DNA from 2 places in the Verrucosispora sp. WMMD573 genome. Region 1 is predicted to be linked to the other one. Evidence: riboswitches for the same ligand, from Rfam matches in the RefSeq annotation. Region 1 holds a riboswitch; the other holds the start of a gene.
The links. Region 1 has a riboswitch for S-adenosylmethionine ahead of O7601_RS22425 (ABC transporter substrate-binding protein). Riboswitches for the same ligand answer to the same signal wherever they lie in the genome.
Positions count from the first base shown of each region.

Region 2: another riboswitch for S-adenosylmethionine. It lies ahead of thrC (threonine synthase); the one in region 1 lies ahead of O7601_RS22425 (ABC transporter substrate-binding protein).

Region 1 is NZ_CP114901.1:4,900,036-4,909,670, forward strand. Features, by position in the region: gene ureG (urease accessory protein UreG) at 1-535, opposite strand, end outside; gene O7601_RS22405 (urease accessory UreF family protein) at 525-1,286, opposite strand; gene O7601_RS22410 (urease subunit alpha) at 1,286-2,989, opposite strand; gene O7601_RS22415 (urease subunit beta) at 3,051-3,374, opposite strand; gene O7601_RS22420 (urease subunit gamma) at 3,371-3,673, opposite strand; SAM riboswitch class IV at 4,081-4,193, shown strand; gene O7601_RS22425 (ABC transporter substrate-binding protein) at 4,456-5,340, shown strand; gene O7601_RS22430 (amino acid ABC transporter permease) at 5,377-6,156, shown strand; gene O7601_RS22435 (amino acid ABC transporter ATP-binding protein) at 6,153-6,884, shown strand; gene O7601_RS22440 (DEAD/DEAH box helicase family protein) at 6,947-9,635, shown strand, end outside.
Region 2 is NZ_CP114901.1:897,206-906,840, forward strand. Features, by position in the region: gene paaN (phenylacetic acid degradation protein PaaN) at 1-889, opposite strand, end outside; gene O7601_RS04195 (GNAT family N-acetyltransferase) at 943-1,962, opposite strand; gene thrC (threonine synthase) at 2,205-3,491, opposite strand; SAM riboswitch class I at 3,501-3,636, opposite strand; gene O7601_RS04205 (DoxX family protein) at 3,756-4,202, opposite strand; gene O7601_RS04210 (DUF4232 domain-containing protein) at 4,406-5,143, shown strand; gene O7601_RS04215 (ABC transporter permease subunit) at 5,221-6,120, opposite strand; gene O7601_RS04220 (alpha/beta fold hydrolase) at 6,120-8,987, opposite strand; gene O7601_RS04225 (hypothetical protein) at 9,356-9,635, shown strand, end outside.

The DNA of each region.
Region 1 (9,635 bases):
CGGTCTTGTTGATGACCAGCAGGTCGGCGGCGGTCACCCCCGGGCCGCCCTTACGGGGCACCTTGTCCCCGCCGGCCACGTCCACCACGAAGATCTGCCGGTCGACCAGGCCCCGGCTGAACGTGGCCGTCAGGTTGTCGCCGCCACTCTCCACAAGCACCAGGTCCAGCGGACCCAGCGCGTCGGTCAGGTCGTCGACGGCGTCGAGGTTGGCGCCGATGTCGTCGCGGATGGCGGTGTGCGGACAGCAGCCCGTCTCCACCGCGCGGATCCGGGTCGGATCGAGCACCCCGGCGCGTTTGAGGAAGTCCGCGTCCTCGGTGGTGTAGATGTCGTTCGTCACCACCCCCAGGCGCAGTTCGTCGGCGAACGCCCGGCACAGCGCCGCGACCAGGGCGGTCTTGCCGGAGCCCACCGGCCCGCCGATGCCGACCCGCAGTGCCCGCGCGGCAGTCGGCAGCGGGGCGTGCGGGTCGACCCCCGGCTCGGGGTGGGTGTGGGGAACGGACTCGTCGTGGTCGACTTCAGGACGCAAAGAGACGCACCTCCCAGGTGACGTGAGCTTCGGCGTGGATGTCGGCGAGCGGAGCGGCGGCGGCGGGCAGCCGCTCCGGTGGTTCCTCGGCGGCGCGGGCCGCCCGCGCCGCGGTGGCGTCGCAGGCGCCGGCGAGCCGCACCAGCAGGGCCTGCACCTGGTACGGGTCCAGGCCGAGCAGGCGTACGGCGGCACTGGCCGAGCCGGTCACCGTCGCGTGGGCGGCGACGGTGGCCACCTGACCGGGGTTCAGACCGGCGGCGGCACCGACCAGCCCCAGCACCAGGGGCTGGTGTGGACCGTCCGGCCCGGCGGGCAGGTCGTCGAAGGTGGTCGCCGGCCAGATCCGGCGACCGGCCCGCAGCAGCGCCCGCCCCTGCCGACGGGACACCGACCGTTGGGCCGGCGAGGCGGTCCGGGCGTCCAGTTCGGCGTCGAGGCGCACGAGCGCCGCCCGTCGGCCCGGCGCGACCCGCTCCGGTGCCGACGGCCGTGGTGGCCGGCCCCCGGCGGGACGGCCACCGGTCACCGGACAACCCGGCGATCCCGAGGCCATCCGGCAGGTGGCGGCGGCGAACGCCGCCGCGACAAGTCCTGCGGTGGCCAACCGGCCCCGCAGGTACTCCCCCAGGGTGTCCAGGTCGGTCACCCGGCCGGCGGCGACAGCCGCCTCCAGCCCGGCCGAATGCGCGTGCGCACCGGCCGGGAAGCGCCCGTCGGCGAGGAGCAGCAGCATCGTCGTGGCGGTCATCAGAACAGGAAGTACCGCTGGGCCATGGGCAGTTCGGCAACCGGATCCGGCTCCACCACCACGCCGTCGATCCGGACCGTGAAGGTGTCCGGGTCGACCTCGATGCGTGGCAGGGCGTCGTTCTCCGGCAGGTCGGTCTTGCCGCGCGACCGTACGTCGGTCACCGGCACCACCCGACGTCGTACGTCCAGCCGCAGCCCGGCCTCCAGCGCCGCGGGCGCGACGAACGCCAGGCTGGTGGCCGCCGCCGCGCCGCCGTACGCGCCGAACATCGGCCGGGGCAGCATCGGCTGTGGGGTGGGGATCGAGGCGTTCGCGTCACCCATCTGGGCGTACGCGATGAGGCCGCCCTTGACGACCAGGTGCGGTCGTACGCCGAAGAACGCCGGCTCCCACAGCACCAGGTCGGCGAGCTTGCCCGACTCCACGGACCCGATCTCGTGGTCGAGACCGTTCGCCATGGCCGCGCAGATGGTGTACTTCGCGACGTACCGACGGGCCCGGTGGTTGTCGGCGGCGCCGTCCCCGGGCAGGGCGCCCACCCGGGCCTTCATCACGTGCGCGCTCTGCCAGGTACGCAGCACGACCTCCCCGATCCGGCCCATCGCCTGCGCGTCGGAGCCGATGATGGAGATCGCGCCTAGGTCGTGCAGCAGATCCTCGGCGGCCATCGTGGACGGCCGGATGCGGCTCTCGGCGAACGCCAGGTCCTCCGGCACCGCCGGGTTGAGATGGTGGCAGACCATCAGCATGTCGAGGTGCTCGGCAAGGGTGTTGCGGGTGTACGGGCGGGTCGGGTTCGTCGACGACGGCAGCACGTTCGGCTCACCGGCGACGGTGATGATGTCCGGCGCGTGTCCGCCACCGGCCCCCTCGGTGTGGTACGAGTGGATCGCCCGGCCGCCGATGGCGCGCAGGGTGTCGGCGACGAACCCGGCCTCGTTGAGGGTGTCGGTGTGGATGGAGACCTGCACGCCGGAGGCGTCGGCGACCCGCAGGCAGGCGTCGATCGCCGCCGGGGTGGTGCCCCAGTCCTCGTGCAGCTTGAATCCGCCGGCTCCGGCCCGCAGCTGCTCCCACAGCGCCTCTTCCGAGACGGTGTTTCCCTTGCCGAGCAGCAGCACGTTGACCGGGAAGGTGTCGAGGGCCTCGTGCATCCGGGCCAGGTGCCAGACGTTCGGGGTGACGGTGGTGGCCCGGGTGCCCTCGGCCGGTCCGGTGCCGCCGCCGACCAGGGTGGTGACTCCGCTGGCGAGGGCCTCGGCGACCAGCTGCGGGCAGATGAGGTGCACGTGGGTGTCGACCGCCCCGGCGGTGAGGATCCGACCGTTGCCGGCGATCACCTCGGTGGCCGGGCCGATCACCAGGTCCGGGTGAACACCGTCCATGGTGTCCGGGTTACCGGCCCGGCCGAGCGCCACGATCCGCCCGTCGCGCAGCCCGACGTCCGCCTTCACCACCCCCCAGTGATCGAGGACGACCGCACCGGTGATCACGGTGTCCAGGGCACCCTCGGCGCGGGTGGCCCGGGACTGGCCCATCGACTCACGAATCACCTTGCCGCCGCCGAAGACCGCCTCGTCCCCACCGGCGCAGTAATCCTGCTCAATCTCGATGAGCAGGTTCGTGTCGGCCAGCCGGATCCGGTCGCCGGTGGTCGGCCCGTACAGGGCGACGTAGCGGCCCCGCTCGACGCTGCTCATGCCAGCACTCCGCTTCGCTCCATGCCGCCGGGCGGCGGGTCTGACCTGCTGATCCGCGCGCTCATGCCGTCCGTCCTTCGTCAAGTGCTCCGGCGCACTCGCCGCGCAGGCCCGGCACGATCCGCGCGCCGCCCAGCGGCACCAGGTCCACCCGGCGACTCACCCCCGGCTCGAATCGCACCGAGGTGCCGGCCGGTACGGCGAGGCGCTGCCCCCAGGCGGCGTCCCGGTCGAAGTCCAGCGCCGGGTTGGCCTCGGCGAAGTGGTAGTGCGAGCCGACCTGCACCGGCCGGTCACCGGTGTTGACCACCAGCAGTGTGGTCACCGGCCGCCCGGCGTTGATCTCCACCGGTCCGTCGGCCGGCAGGATCTCCCCGGGGATCACGGGATCGGGTGGTGCACCGTCACCAGCTTGGTGCCGTCCGGGAACGTCGCCTCCACCTGCACCTCCCTCAGCAACTCGGGGATGCCGTCCTGCACGTCGTCGCGGCTGAGCACGGTGCGCCCGGCGGCCATCAGGTCCACCACGGACTGCCCGTCGCGTGCCCCTTCGAGCAGGAAGGCGGTGATCACCGCGACGGCTTCCGGATAGTTCAGGCGCAGGCCGCGCTCGCGGCGACGCCGGGCGACGTCCGCCGCCACGTGGACGAGCAGGCGGTCCTGCTCGTGGGGGGTGAGATACACGGGTGGCTCCCGGTGGATGTCCGCGCTCCCGTCGACCGCCGGCCCGGCGCCTCGACGCGCCGCCGCACGGGTCGGGGTTCGCCCGCCGACTCGACCGTCACGCGCGTCGGACCCGGGAGTTCCACCCTCCCGGCCCACGTGACGGACCACCGGCGGTGTCATCGGATGCGGACCGCACCGCCCACCGCTGACCAGACCGTAAGGGATCACCCACTCCCCCGGCAACACCCCCACCCGCCGTACGCACCAACCCCGCCGCGTTGATCATGAGGTTAGCGGCAGTCAGGGAGATCGAACTCGCCGCCAACCTCATGGTCAACTCGGCGGGGTGTGAGGGGGCCGGCGTGAGGGGGGTCATAGGGGGTGGACGGTGGGTGGGCGGGCGGGGGCTGATAGCGTCGGCGGCAGGTCATGAGTGCCAGCGCGAAGCCCCGGCTCGCTGGCCGGCAACCCTCCACCGCGCAGGGGTGCCCCGGGTGAGGACCAGGCATCGGAGCGATCTTCGGTGCAAGCGTGGCCTGGGTTCCCAGGTCATCACGACCTTGAGGAGCACCATGTCGTACCGCGATCGTTCGGTGGCCCGCCCGGGCCTGACCCGGCGTCGGCACGTCGACATGATGCGGGTGTGCAGCGCCGCGTGTAGCTGACCGCGTCGCTCCCCGTCACCGATCCCGCACGGGTCGGCTGACCCTCTGCCATCGATCCCATCCCAGCGGTCCGCCCGGCGGCGGACCGTCGGTGCGGCACGTCCGTGCCCGCCGCAGCTCAACCAGGAGACACCTGTGCGATTCCCTCCCGCCCTGACCCGCGCCGCCGCCGTCGGTGTCGCCGCGATCCTCGCCGCCGCCACCCTCACCGCCTGCGGCTCCGACACCGCCGGCAACGCGGCCGACAACCCGTACAACCTGGCGCAGCCAGGTGTGCTGCGGGCCGGCACGCTCACCGACGCCCCACCAAACGTGTACCTGAAGGACGGCAGGTTCACCGGCTTCGACAACGACCTGCTGGTCGCCGCCGCCGACAGGCTCGGCCTGACGGTGGAGTTCGTCGGCACCGACTTCTCCGCCCTGCTCGCCCAGGTCGGCAACCGCAGGTTCGACGTCGGCAGTTCCTCGATCACCATCACCGAGGCACGGAAGAAGACCGTGGACTTCGGCAACGGGTACGACTTCGGCTACTTCGGGCTCGACGTGCCCGCCGGTTCGACGCTGACCAGCTTCGACGAGTTGCCCGGCAAGCGGGTGGTGGTCGTGCAGGGGACCGTCCAGGACGACTACGCCACCGGGAAGGGTCTGGACCCGGTGCGGGTGCCCGACTACAACGGCGCGATCAACCAGCTCAAGGCCGGTACGGCGGACGCGTGGATCGCCCCCGCCGAGATCGGTGAGAAGACCGCCGCAGACAGCGGCGGCAAGATCACCGTGGCTGCGAAGGAACTCAGCCCGGCGCCAACCGCGTACGCCTTCGCCAAGGGCAACGACGCGCTGCGCGAGGCACTGAACAAGGCCCTCGACGAGGTGATCGCCGACGGCACCTGGACCCGGTTGCAGGAGCAGTACTACCCGGGCCGGCCGATCCCGGCCGACTTCACCCCGGGCAGCGGCGACGTGGTGGCACCCTCCGCATCGGTCGGCGCGGCGGCACCGTCGGCGTCGGCCGCTTCCTGACGCTAGGACCACGAGCGAGCAGGGCGGAGGTTGACCGTGGATCCGTTGCGCACCCTGTGGGAGACGTTCTTCGACTGGGAGTCGATGCGCGAGGCGCTACCCGAGATGCTCACCGTCGGGTTGCCGAACACGCTGATCCTGGCGGTCACCGCCGCCCTGCTCGGCTCGGCGCTGGGCATCGTGCTGGCGGTGGCGGGCATCTCGCGTACCCGTTGGCTGCGGTGGCCGGCGCGGGTGTACACCGACATTTTCCGGGGCCTACCGGCGGCGGCGACGATCCTGCTGATCGGGGTCGGGCTGGCCCCGCTGGGGTTGCAGGTGTGGGGGCCGAATCCGTACCCGCTGGGCATCCTGGCGCTGTCGCTGATCGCCTCGGCGTACCTCGGGGAGATCTTCCGCGCGGGCATCCAGTCGGTGGAGGCCACCCAGTTGGAGGCGGCCCGCGCGCTGGGTTTCTCCTGGCGGGAGGCGATGCGGCGGGTGGTCATCCCGCAGGGCGTCCGACGGATCCTGCCGGCCTGGGTGAACCAGCTCATCGCGCTGATCAAGGACTCCAGCCTGGTCTACTTCCTCGGCCTGCTGGCCAGCCAGCGCGAGCTGTTCCGCATCGGTCAGGACTACGCCGCGAACACCGGCAACCAGTCGGCGCTGCTGCTGGCCGGGCTGTGCTACCTCGTGCTGACCGTGCCGCTGACGCACGTCGTCAACTGGATCGACCGGCGGCTGCGACACGGCCGGCCGGCGGCCGGGCCGACCGACGACCCCGACGACCTGGACCTGGCGCTGCCCGGCGCCGCCGGAGGCAACCAACGATGAACACCTCGGTCAGTCTCAGCCTGCGCGACGTGCACCTGGCCTTCGGCAACCATCGGGTGCTACGCGGGGTGGACCTGGACGTGGCGCGCGGCGGCACCGCCTGCGTGATCGGCCCGTCCGGGTCGGGAAAGTCCACCCTGCTGCGCACCGTCAACCGGCTCCTCGAACCGGACCGGGGCGACGTGCTGCTGGACGGCCGCAGCGTGCTGCGCGACGACCCGGACGCGCTGCGGCAGCGGATCGGCATGGTGTTCCAGCAGTTCAACCTCTTCCCGCACATGAGCGTGCTACGCAACGTCACCCTGCCGCTGCGCCGTATCCGCCGGCTCGGCGAGGACGAGGCGGTCACCCGGGCCCGGGCCGAACTCGACCGGGTCGGCCTGGCCGCGAAGGCCGACGCCCGGCCGGCGCAGTTGTCCGGCGGGCAGCAGCAGCGGGTGGCCATCGCCCGGGCACTCGCCATGCGGCCGCAGGTGATGCTCTTCGACGAGGCCACCTCGGCGCTCGACCCGGAACTGGTCAAGGGGGTGCTGGCGCTGATGGCGGAGCTGTCCGCCCAGGGCATGACCATGGTGGTGGTGACCCACGAGATGGGCTTCGCCCGCCAGGTCGCCGACACCGTCGCCTTCATGGACGCCGGGATGGTGCTGGAGGCCGGCGAGCCGGCCGCCGTCTTCGAGTCGCCCCAGCACCCACGACTACGCCGCTTCCTGTCCCAGGTGCTGTGAGACCGACGCGAGCGCGTCGAACATCACCCTCCGGTACACGCTTCCATGCACCTTGCGTTGCAGTGACGCGCCGTCCGGTCGCCACGGCAGGCTCCGCAACCTCGGCTTCTAACGCCCGGTATAGGCTGTCGCTCGAATCTGCAACATCCAACTTAAGCGGGAGGTCTACGTTGAGCGACCGGGTCATCGACAACCCGATCATCAACTCACCGTACGGCCGGCCCACCCGCCACTTCGCCTTCGACCGGGACGGCATCACCGACCGGATCGAGGAGGAGCGGCGGCCGTCGAGCTTCTTCATCCCGGTGCCGCGACCTCGCAAGCGTGGGCAGCAGCTTGAGCTGCAGGTCTTCACCGAAGACGACATCAAGCCCAACAAGCAGGTCAATGATGTCCGGGAACGCGTCGACGCGTGGCGGGAGGCGGGCTGGCCCAACGTCACACCGGTGACCCGCCGCCTGCTGGAGTACTGGAACGATCCGGAGCGGGACAACAAGATCCTGTTCTGCCAGCGCGAGGCGGTCGAAACGGCGATCTTCCTCGCCGAGGGTGCGACCAAGTGGCAGGGCAGTTGGATCAACAACGACCTGGACGCGCACAACACCGAGCACAACAACGGTCTGCCACGAGTCGCCCTCAAGATGGCGACCGGCACCGGCAAGACAGTCGTTATGGCCATGTTGATCGCGTGGCAGACGATCAACAAGGTCCACGCGCGGTACGACAAGACGTTCGCCAAGCGCTTCCTGGTGGTGACTCCCGGCCTCACCATCCGTGACCGGCTGCGGGTCCTGTTGCCGGAAGATCCGGGCAACTACTACCGCGAGCGCGATCTGGTGCCGGCCGAGTTCACCGATGACCTCGGCCAGGCAAAGATCGTCATCACCAACTTCCACGCCTTCCAACTCCGCGAAACCCGCTTCGGCCGCAACGCGACCGGAAACACCAAGGCTTTGGTGGCACCCGGTCGACCTGACCCGTTCCGGGAAACCCCGGCCCAGATGGTCAGCCGGGTACTACGCGAGCTTGGCGGCTCGTCGGAGATCGTCGTCTTCAACGACGAGGCACATCACTGTTACCGGGGACGTGCCGGTGAGCCGGAACCGGACGCCGACACCGTCGAGAATCTGCGCGGCGACGAGCGCAAAGAGGCCGCCGACCGGGCCGAGGACGCTCGGATCTGGTTCAGCGGCCTGGAAGCGGTCCGGGCGAAGGTCGGCATCAAGAGGGTGTACGACCTGTCCGCGACGCCCTTTTTCCTGGCCGGATCCGGCTACCGGGAGGGCACCCTCTTCCCCTGGGTGGTCAGCGACTTCTCGCTGATCGACGCCATCGAGGCCGGCATCGTCAAGATCCCCCGGGTGCCGGTCGACGACGACCGGGTCGCCAACCGCGTGACCTACCTGAACCTCTGGCAGGAGATCCGGGATTCGTTACCCAAGGGTGGACGCCGGTCCAACCAGGACTTCACCGCAGCGGATCTGCCCGGCGCGCTGACCGCCGCCCTGCACAGCCTCTACGGCTCCTACGTGTCAGCGTTCGAGGCTTGGGAGAAGTCAGAGGCTGCTGCGCACGGGCAACCGCCGCCCGTGTTCATCGTCGTCTGTAGCAACACGACGATCTCGAAGGCCGTCTACGAGTGGATCGGCGGCTACGACCGTGAGCAGGCCGGTCATCTGTTGCCGACCGCCGGACAGCTACCCCTGTTCAGCAACGTGGCGGACGGGCGGTGGCTGCACCGGCAGCGAACGATTCTCGTCGACGCAGCGGAGTTCGAGTCCGGCAGCCTGTCACCGGAGTTCCGCCGCACGGCGGCCCGCGAGATCGCCGAGTTCAAACAGGAGTACGCGGACCGCTTCCCAGGCCGTAGCGCGGACGACATCGGCGACGCGGAACTGATGCGCGAAGTGATGAACACCGTCGGCAAACCGGGAAAGCTCGGCGAACCGGTGCGGTGTGTCGTCAGCGTCTCCATGCTGACGGAGGGCTGGGACGCCAACACGGTCACCCACATTCTCGGCGTACGAGCCTTCGGCACCCAGTTGCTGTGCGAGCAGGTGGTCGGCCGGGGCCTGCGGCGACGCTCGTACGTCGCCGACGAGGACGGCATGTTCACCCCTGAGTACGCGGATGTCTACGGGGTTCCGTTCCAGTTCATCCCCACGGTGGCCGTGTCCCGTGAGTTGCCGATGAAGCCGGTTCGCAACGTGCGGGCCGAGCCGGACCGCGACGCGGCGAAGCTAGAGATCACCTTTCCGCGGGTGGTCGGGTACCACCTGGAGATACCCGACGCGCCGCTGGTCGGCGACTTCTCGGATCCCGACCTGAAGATGATCCTGTCTCGGCAGGATCTGCCGACAAAGACCATGGTGGCGGGACAGGTCGGCGAGGAGGACGTGCACGACCTTGAACGGTTGAAGGGCCTGCGTGGGCAGTTCGTGGCCTACCGGCTGGCCAGTGAGGTACTCACCCGCAAGCTGCGCACCGGGGACGGTGACCTGCGGCCGTGGTATTTCCCGCAGGTGCTGGAGATCGCTCAGGAGTGGCTCCGTCGCTGCGTCGACATCCGGGACGATCAGGCGATCGGTCTGATCCTGCTTCGGGAGGCCGAGGCGGTGGAGAAGATCTGGCAGTCGATCGCATGGCAGCGTCGTCGGCGGGAACGCTGGGTGCTGCCCGTGCTGCGGACGACCGATCCGATCGGCACCACGTCCAGCGTCGACTTCCGGACGACCAGGGAGGTCTGGCCAA
Region 2 (9,635 bases), 2.5 Mb from region 1:
CGCCGTACTCGGTGGAGCCGGTGAAGTCGACGATCCGGACCGCCGGATGCAGGGCCAGCGTCGAGGCGATCTTCTCGCCGGGGGCCTCGGGGGCCAGCAGCACCAGGTTCGGGTCGAACCCGGCCTCGGCCAGCACCTCCCGGGCGTACCGGACGGTGACCGCCAACGGCAGCACGGCGCGCGGGTGCGGCTTGACCACGACAGGATTGCCGGTGACCAGCGAGGCGAACAGACCCGGGTACGAGTTCCAGGTCGGGAAGGTGTTGCAGCCGATGACCAGGGCCACGCCCCGGGGCACCACGTGGAAGGTCTTGGACATCCGCAGCGGGTCGCCCTTGCCGGCGGCCTTCTCCCAGCCCGCGGTGCCCGGGTGCCGGGTCATCTCCGCGTACGCGTAGGCCAGCGCCTCAAGCGCGCGGTCCAGCGCGTGCGCACCACCGGCCTGGAAGGCCATCACGAACGCCTGACCGCTGGTGAACTGCACCGCGTTGGCCAACTCGAAGACGTTCTTGTGCAGCCGGTCGAGGATCTCCAGACAGACGCCCACCCGGGTCTGAGGGCCGGCGTCGCGCCAGGCGGGCAGCGCCGCTGAGGCGGCGGCGACCAGTTGGTCGGCGTCGGCGTGCGGGTAGCGCACGTTCAGGGCGACGCCGAACGGGCTGTGCTCGGTGGCGACCCGTTCGCCGTCACCCGGCTGGTCGAGCGGGAAGTTCCCACCCAGGTACGCCTCGAACGCGGCCTTGCCGTCGGCGGCGGCGGTCTCGCCGTACACCCGTGGGCTTGGTGATTCCGGGTAGGCGGACCAGTATCCCCGCTCCGTGATCGCGGTCAGCGCGCGGTTGAGGGTCTCGGCGTGCCTGTCGTAGCGGGGGTGCGGGGTCTCCGTCATGCCCGCCATCATGCAACACGAAGCCCTCAGATCAGTAGGGGCGTGTCACAACTTCAGATGGTCAACTGCCAGTTGCTCCACCGGTCCTGCACCCGGAAACCGAGCTGCTCGTTGATGGCGATCATGTGGTCGTTGCTGGCCGCGTTGAAGGTGTCGATCACCCGCACGCCCGGTTCGTGGGCGAGCAGGTGCCGCAGGTTCTCGATCTTGGCAAGCAGGCCCAGCCGGTGTCCCCGGTGCTCCGGGTCGACGATGGTGATCTGCTGGAACGAGTGCCAGTCCGCGGAGGCACCGACGTCCAGCAGCGTCCATGCGACCAGCCGACCGGATGCCTCGTGGCGGACGCCGACGTGGTAACGGCGGCGGCCCCGCGCATCCAGCGCCAGTTCGGTGCCGCGCAGGCGATCGGCGTCGACCTTCTCCGGCTCCCACGCCAGATCGCCCATCGGCGCGTCGGCCAGCAGCCGTCCGTCGAGGTACGCCACGTCGGCGGCCAGGTCGTCGGGGGTGTACCCGCGCCAGCACAGCACCTGGTAGCCGGTCGAGCGATCCCGGGCGTCGGCCCGCAGCGCGTCCAGCTTCGCCTGATCGAGGTCGGCGGTGTCGAGGCGTCGCCGCACATCGGTCAGGGCATCGACCGCGCCCATGGCCACAGCGAACGCGTTACCCGGCGACCGGCGACCGGGCTCGCCGGCAAGCTCAGCGCGGCTCATCGCACTCACCCGCTTACGCCCGCGCTCGCGCAGCAGGCCGAGCCCATGTTCGGCCAACGCTCGGCCGACGCCTCGGCGGCGTTGTGCCGGATGCACGATCAGCTCAGCGGAGGCGTTCTCGGTGTTGTCCAACTGCGGCAGGTCCAGCCGGAGAAAACCGGCCGGCTCACCGTCGATCCGCGCCAGCAGCATGCGGGTTTCGTAGCCCGGCATCGGATGGCGCAGAAGGGCGGTGAATCGTTGCCGGCAGAGGGGCGGGAAGTCCGGCTCGTCGGCGGCCACCTGTGCGGCACCGACCTGATACGCCTGCTGGACGGCCGCCTCGTCGGCGGCCCCGACCGGGGTGATGGTGATGGTCATGACGGCAGCCTGCGCCAGCGACAGACGAGCGGGCCAGCGAATTTTCGCTGGCCCGCTCGGACGTTGGTCGGGAGGGACGATCGCACAACGCCTCCGGCGCTGGGTCGTAAAGACTGAAAGTCTACGGCGAAGCGCCCTCCCGCACGGAGCATCTTGCGCCGTCCGTTTGCGGTCGTCAAGTCCCTGGCGGCGTGTTTCGCTCACTCCCTGCGAAATACCGCTTACTCATCCGTTCGTCGTCGTCAGCCCAGCAGGCCCGCGTCGCGGGCGGCCCGCAACGAAGGCTTGATCCGGTGAGTGGGGCCGACCTCACCGGCGACCGCGTCGAGGGTCTTCAGCCCTTCGCCGGTGTTGAACACCACCGTCTCGGCGGCCGGGTCCAGTCGGCCCGACTCGACCAGCTTGCGCAGCACCGCCACGGTCACCCCGCCGGCCGTCTCCGCGAACACCCCGGTGGTACGCGCCAACAGGCGCACCCCGGCCCGGATCTCGTCGTCGTCGGCGTAGTCCATCCAGCCACCGGTGCGGCGCACCGCCTCCAGTGCGTACAGCCCGGCCGCCGGGTCGCCGATGTTCAGTGACTTGGCGATCCCGGTCGGCTTGACCGGGGTGATGGCGTCGGTGCCGGCATGCAGCGCGGTGGCGATCGGGTTGCAGCCGGCCGACTGCGCCCCGAAGACCTTCCAGCCACCCGCCGGGGCCTCGACCAGGCCGATCTCGACCAGCTCGCTGAACGCCTTGTCAATCTTGGTGAGCAGCTCGCCCGAGGCCATCGGGATGACCACCTGGGCGGGAATCCGCCACCCGAGTTGCTCGGCCACCTCGTAGCCGAGCGTCTTGGACCCTTCCGCGTAGTACGGCCGCACGTTGACGTTGACGAAGGCGGTGTCCTCGAACTCGTCCGTCTCGACCAGCTCGCCGCAGAGGCGGTTCACGTCGTCGTACGACCCGTCGATGGCGACCAGGTCGCCGCCGTAGACGGCGGTCGTGACGACCTTGCCCTGCTCCAGGTCACTGGGGATGAAGACCACCGAAGGCGCACCGACCCGGGCGGCGTGGGCGGCCACGGAGTTGGCCAGGTTGCCGGTGGAGGCGCAGGCGAACCGGGAGAAGCCCAGCGCGCGGGCGGCGGTCAGCGCCACCGACACCACCCGGTCCTTGAAGGAGTGGGTGGGATTGGCGCTGTCGTCCTTGACCCAGAGCGGCGCGGTGATGCCCAGTTCGGCGGCGAGCTGGTCGGCGGCCACCAGCGGGGTGAACCCCGGGTCCAGGGTGACCCGGGTGGCCGGGTCCTGACCGGCGGGCAGCAGAGCGGCGTACCGCCAGAGATTGCGTGGACCGGCCTCGATCTGCTCGCGGGTGACGGTGGCGAGTGCGGCCGAGTCGTAGTCGACCTCCAGCGGGCCGAAACACTCGTAACAGGCATGCTGGGCGGCGAGCGGGTAGCGGGCCGAACAGGCCCGGCAGACCAGGGCGCGGGCGGGGCTGGCGGCGGTGTCGATGCCGGACGGGGCGAGCGTCGACGTCATGTCGAAGTCCTCTCATCTTTCCCCGCATCGCACCCTGCGGCGGGGACGGAATTGGCACCTGCCCCGCCGGACGCTCAACGGTGAGCGCGCGAGGTGGTTGCCGGGGCGTCGTCGGGCCGTATCCCTCAGCCCCTCTGGATGAGGTATGCAGTTGTGCCGCCGAGTCTAGGCAATCCGGACGCGGCCGTCGCCTGCCAATCCCAGCCTGTGAGCGAAACCTCAGCGGCGCCGTTGCCGTCCCCCCGGCGCCGCTGAGCATCGCCGTCAGGCCGGCACGGACCGCCGCTCGCCCTCGGCCAGGGCGACCGTCGCAGCCCCGCGCCGCCAGAGCGTGTCCACCGCCCAGGTGCCCGGTCCGAGCACCGCCACCAGGAAGAATGCCCAGCAGAACAGGACGGACAGTTCGCCGTTGTTCCGCAGCGGCAGCAGCGCCTCGGGCTGATGGACCACGAAGTACGCGTAGGCCATGGAGCCCGACGCCAGCAGGGCCGCGGGCCGGGTGAACAGGCCGAGGAGCACAAGGGCGCCGCAGACCAACTGGATCATTGCGGCGTACCAGCCCGGCCACTGGCCGAGCGGCACCGCCTCGCCGGTGCCACGGTTGCCGCCGAAGACGCCGAAGACGGACGACATGCCGTGAATGAGAAACAACAAACCGATGACAATGCGGAACAGGGACAGAGCCGGCCCGCCGAACCGGTCAGTGCGCATTGGTACCTCCTACTAGTGGGGTGGTGGTACCAGAATGCGGAATCTATAGATAGTTGTCGATTCAATCTCTCTTGTTGGGAACGCTCCCACACTCAGTCTAGCGGCCGAAACTTCCGGCGGCAGCAGCACTGTGTAAACCTTGTGGTCTGCTTGCGTGGGTGGCGGGAACACCAGCCGACACGGGCGGATGCGACGATGCTGCGATGCCACGCACCACGGTCCGCACTCCGGCTTCCGGTGGCCGTCGGCTCGTCGCCGTGCCGGTCTCGATCGCCGCAGCGTTCGGCCTGCTCGCCGGCTGCGCCCCGGCCGGCGAGGCCCCGGGGGCGCCGCCCCGCCCGCTCCCGGCTTCCCATGGACCCGGCAGCGCACCGTCCGACGGAGCCGATCTCGGCGGCACGCCGTCCCGGGACGGCGATCTCGCCGGAGGCGACAGCCCGACGTCCGGCTGCCCCGTGTCCGGCGTCCGGATCACCTACCGCGGCGTCAGCGCCGCCATGGGGCTGCGGGCGATGGGCCTGGAACTGGTCAACTGCGGCGACCGCCCCTACCGGCTGCACGGGTATCCGGCGCCGCAACTGCGGGACGCGGACGGCACCCTCATCCCGGTCCGGGTGATCCAAGGCGCGGAGGGAATCACGTCCGGCTTCGACGATCCACCCCGGCCGCTGGTGCTGGCCCCCGGTGAGGCGGCCGGCACCGCCCTGCTCTGGCGCAACCTGGTCGACAACCCAACGGTCGTGGCGACCAACGCCGAGCACCTCGACGTCGCCCCGCTGCGCGGCCGGCCCGCGCAACGGGTCGTCATGCAGGGGCGGATCGACCTGGGCAACACCGACCGGCTTGGGGTCAGCGCCTGGCAGAAGCAGGAGCCGCGCACGCCGGAGCCGACGCCCTCGACGCCGAACCCACCGCCCACCACCCCGGTCCCGCTGCTCTGAGCTGTCCCGGCATAGCACCGCACGCTCTTGTCGCCCGCGACCGCCCGGCTCGCGCCGAGCGGTCGCGGGCAGCGAGCTCAGCTGGTGATGTCCTTGCGGGTGAAGCGCCAGAACGCCAGGCCCCAGAACACGGTCGCGTAGCAGATCGCCGAGACCGTGCCCCGGACGATGTCGTCGGTCTGTACGGGCGTGGAGAGCAGCCCCAACCACGCGGTGCTGTAGTGGGTCGGCAGGAACGACCGGATCGCGCCCAGCGCGGTGATCTGGTCCAGGATGCTGGACAGGATCCACAGCAGCACCGCGCCTCCCACCGCGCCCAACGCCGCGTCGGTGGTCACCGAGAGCAGGAACGCCAGGCCCGCGACCACCAGCAGGACGATGGCCAGGTAGCCGAGCACCGCGAGCAACCGCAGCAGCCCCTCGCCCGGCTCCAACTGTGCGGCGACCGTGCTGCGCAGCGGCGACCAGCCGTAGCGCAGGGTGCCGATGGCCAGCGCCGTGCCGGCGAGCAGGATCAGCGCCAGCGCCGAATACGCGAGCGCGACCAGCAGCTTCACCGCGAGCAGTCGGGCCCGGGGCACCGGGATCGCCAACAGGTAGCGCAGGCTTCCCCAGCTCGCCTCGCTCGCCACCGTGTCGCCGCAGAACAGCGCGACCACGACGACCAGCAGGAACGAGGCGGACACGAAGATGGTGAACAGGGTGAAGTTCAACCCGCCGGAGGTGGCGAGGTCGATCAGGCTGCCGAACTCACCCCCGCCGTTGTCGTCGTCGTTGGTGTCGAACTGGAACGCGATCAGGATGATCAGCGGCAGCAGCACCATGAAGCCGAGCGCCAGCTGGGTACGCCGGCGCGACGCCTGCCGGCGGAACTCGGCACCGAACGGCAGCGTCCGGGCGGGCCGGTAACCCGCCGCCGCTCCCGAGGCGGCGACGCCGGTCGTGTCCCGCGTCGGCTCGACAGTCGATCCCGCCATCACCGGTCCCCGCTTCCCCGAGAGTTCTCGCCCACCAGGGCGAGGAAGGCGTCCTCCAGGCGGCGCCGGGGCACCACCCGGTCCACTGCGATCCCGGCCCGGACCAACTCGGCGACCACCTCGCTGCGGGCGGTGCCGTTGGTGTCCACGACCAACTGCCCGTCGGCGTCGTCCAGCACCCGTACCCCACCGAGGCCGTCGAGCACGCTCCGGGCCGCGGTCGGGTCGCTCACCTCGACCAGCACGCTGGGCGAGTCGCCGACGATCTCCTCGACCGGTCCGGAGGCCACGATCCGACCCTTGTTCACCACCACGGCGTGGGTGCAGGTCTGCTCCACCTCGGCGAGCAGGTGACTCGAGACCAGCACCGCCCGTCCGTCGGTCGCGTACCGCTGGAGCACCCGCCGCATCTCGGCGATCTGCGGCGGGTCCAGCCCGTCGGTCGGCTCGTCGAGCACCAGCAGTTCCGGCAGACCGAGCATGGCCTGGGCGATGGCGAGGCGCTGCTTCATGCCGTGGCTGTACTTACGCACCCGCCGGTGCACCGAGGAACCCAGCCCGGCGATCTCCAGTGCCTGCTCGAAGTGGGCGTCGCCCTCCGGCCGGCCGGTCGCCCGCCAGTACGCCTTCAGGTTCTCCAGGCCGGACAGATGCGGCAGGAACCCCGGCCCCTCCACCAGTGCGCCGATCCGCGACAGCACCGGCGAGCCGGGCACCAGCCGGTGCCCGAAGACGTAGATCTCCCCTGCGGTCGGCTGGGTCAGCCCCATCAGCACCCGCAGCGTGGTGGTCTTGCCGGCGCCGTTGGGCCCGAGCAGACCGACCACCTGACCGGGATGCACCTCGAAGTCCACCTCGGAGACCGCGACGAAGCCGTCGGCGTACTCCTTGCGCAGCCGGCGCACGGCCAACGGGGTGTCCGCGTACTCCGGGTGCACGGAGGTGTCCTGGCGACGGTGCCGGCGGCGCAGCACGGCCACGAGCACGACGAGCCCGACCACGATCGCGGCGAGCAACCCGACCAGGATCCAGCGCCAGAGCGCCGCCTCGGTGGGGATCGGGTCACTGTCGACCGTCGGCAGGCTGATCGGCGTGTCGCCGACCGCAACCGAGTAGACCGCCGGCTCGGTCGGGGTCGTGTACGCCTGGTCCGAGGTGGCCACCACCAGCCGGAGCCGGTGCCCGGCCTCCACCCGGTGCACGATCGCCGGCAGGGTCACGGTGACCGGCGCGGCGGCGTCGATGCTGGCCGGCAGGTCGTTGAGCCGGATCGGCGCGATCAGCCCGCTGGGCAGGGTGGCCGCCCCCTCCGGGTCGACCACGTAGAGCTTGGCGAAGAGGACCGCCTCGCCGCTGCTCGACGCGGCGCGCAGCGACACGGTCGGCGCACCGACGATGTCGACCGCCTCGGTCAGCGGCTTGGACTCGAACCGGGCGTGCTGCCCGGGTATGTCGCCGGCCACCCCGCTGAGCAGCGAGCCCAGCGAGCCGGCGAACGGTACGGAGGAGATCGCGGCCGGGTTGCCGCCGGGCGGGTTGGCCACCGGCTGGACCGGGCCGGCCAGGGTGACCTCGACCCGGGAGTCGCCGCCCAGACCCGGATAGTCGTCGGTGCGGTAGCCGGTGGCGACCAGGCCCCGGTCCATCGCGTCGAAGCCGGCGATCCGGGAGAAGGTGAAGGTGTCGCCGGGCGCGTCAGCGTCGCCGGCCACGTAGTGGTCGAGCCACTGCGCGGTGAGGAACTTGACCCGGTCGGAGTCGGTCTGCGGTCCGGAGCCACCGTCGTGGCCGCCGGTGAACCAGGCGACCCGCACCGGGGTCCCGTTCGCGGCGATGCCCCGGGCGTTGGCGTCGGCCTCGGCGAGCGGGAAGAGGGTGTCCGCCGCGCCCTGCACCAGCAGGGTTGGCGCGGTGATCCGGTCCAGCACCCCGGTTGGGCTGGACCTGCGCAGCAGGTCGACGGCGGCCTGGTCGGCCCGGCCGGTGGCGGCGATGCGCAGGTACGCGGCGCAGACGTCGGTGGCGAACCGTCCACAGGAGGGATCGGGCAGACCACCGACGGCCGGTGCGCCGGGTGCGGTGCCGGGCCCCTGGCCCGGAGCGGGGCTGGGCGGACCGGCACCCGGCGCGCCCTCCGACGTCTCGGCGCCGGTGCCGGAGATCCCGGCCGGACCGGAGCCGACGTTTCCGCCACCGCCGAAGAAGATGCCGGCCCACCCGGACTTGAACACGCCCTCGGTCGGCTCGCCGCCGGTGCTCTCGGGCAGGAAGGCGCGGGACAGGTCGTTCCAGGTGATCATGGGAACGATCGCGTCGACCCGCTGGTCCTGGGCGGCGAGCAGCAGTGACAGCGCACCACCGTAGGAGCCGCCGACCACACCCACCCGTGGGTCACCGGTGGCGTCGGTACGGATCTCCGGACGCGCGGCCAGCCAGTCCAGCAGCCGCTGCGCGTCGCGTACCTCATGGTCGGGACTGTCCAGGTGAATCTTGCCGCCGCTGCGACCGAAGCCGCGCGCGGTCCAGGTCAGTACGGCGTATCCACGGTCGGCCAGTTCCTCGGCGTCGGTACGGACCGACTCCTTGGTGCCGCCGAAGCCGTGGGCGAGCAGGACCGCCGGTACCTCGCGGCCGGCGGCGGCGTCACGCGGAAGGTACAACGTGGTGTCCAGGTCGACCGGCTCGTTCCCGTCCGCTCCGGACCGGACGGTAAGCATCGCGGACTCGGTACGAAAGCCCGGCCGGTCCGGCCAGACCGCCCACACCGCGGCCACCGCCAGCAGGACGACAGCCGCAGTGGTGGCGACGGCCCGGCGACCGGTGGGCAGGGCACGTCGGATCCGCGCGGCCGAGAACGGCGATCTCATTGGGCACACGGTACGGCCCAAAACCTGAGTATTAGCTGAGATCCGCCGTACGTCCGTTCTGGTAGCCCGATCGGCATCCGGCGAAGGTCATCCGCACACCGTCCAGTCGGCGAACCTTTGAGATGACTTCGCATCGCGGAAATTCCTGCCTTTCACTTGAAAAGATACTCAACTACGCCTATCTCCCGCATCAACGGCACCCACCGTGAGCAAATTGATCGCCGTGAGTTACATCGCTCGAAGTGACGCAAAGCTGACGGTTGCCGACCGACCGATAGCACCAGGCTTCGATTAGTTTTCCGGTCCGGCGCACGGGACCGGCTCGTCGACGCCGTCGGACAACCTGCGCCATGCCGGAGGAGACAACCATGACCGTTCCCGCTCCGCGGGTCCGTCGCCGACCCCGGACCCCGGGCCGGCTGTTGCCGCTGCTACTCGCCACCGCGCTGCTGCTGCCGGTGGCGTTCCTCGTCGTACAGGCACACGAGTTCGTCGACAACGACCGCGATGTGGTCGCGCGGGAAAGACTCGGCGTCGAGTACCTCCGCGCCCTGGCCCCGGTGACCGACGCGCTGGTCGACGCACAGAGCGCCGCCGTCACCGGGCGGTCGCTGCGCCGGGACCCGCTCGACCAGGCGGTCGAGCAGG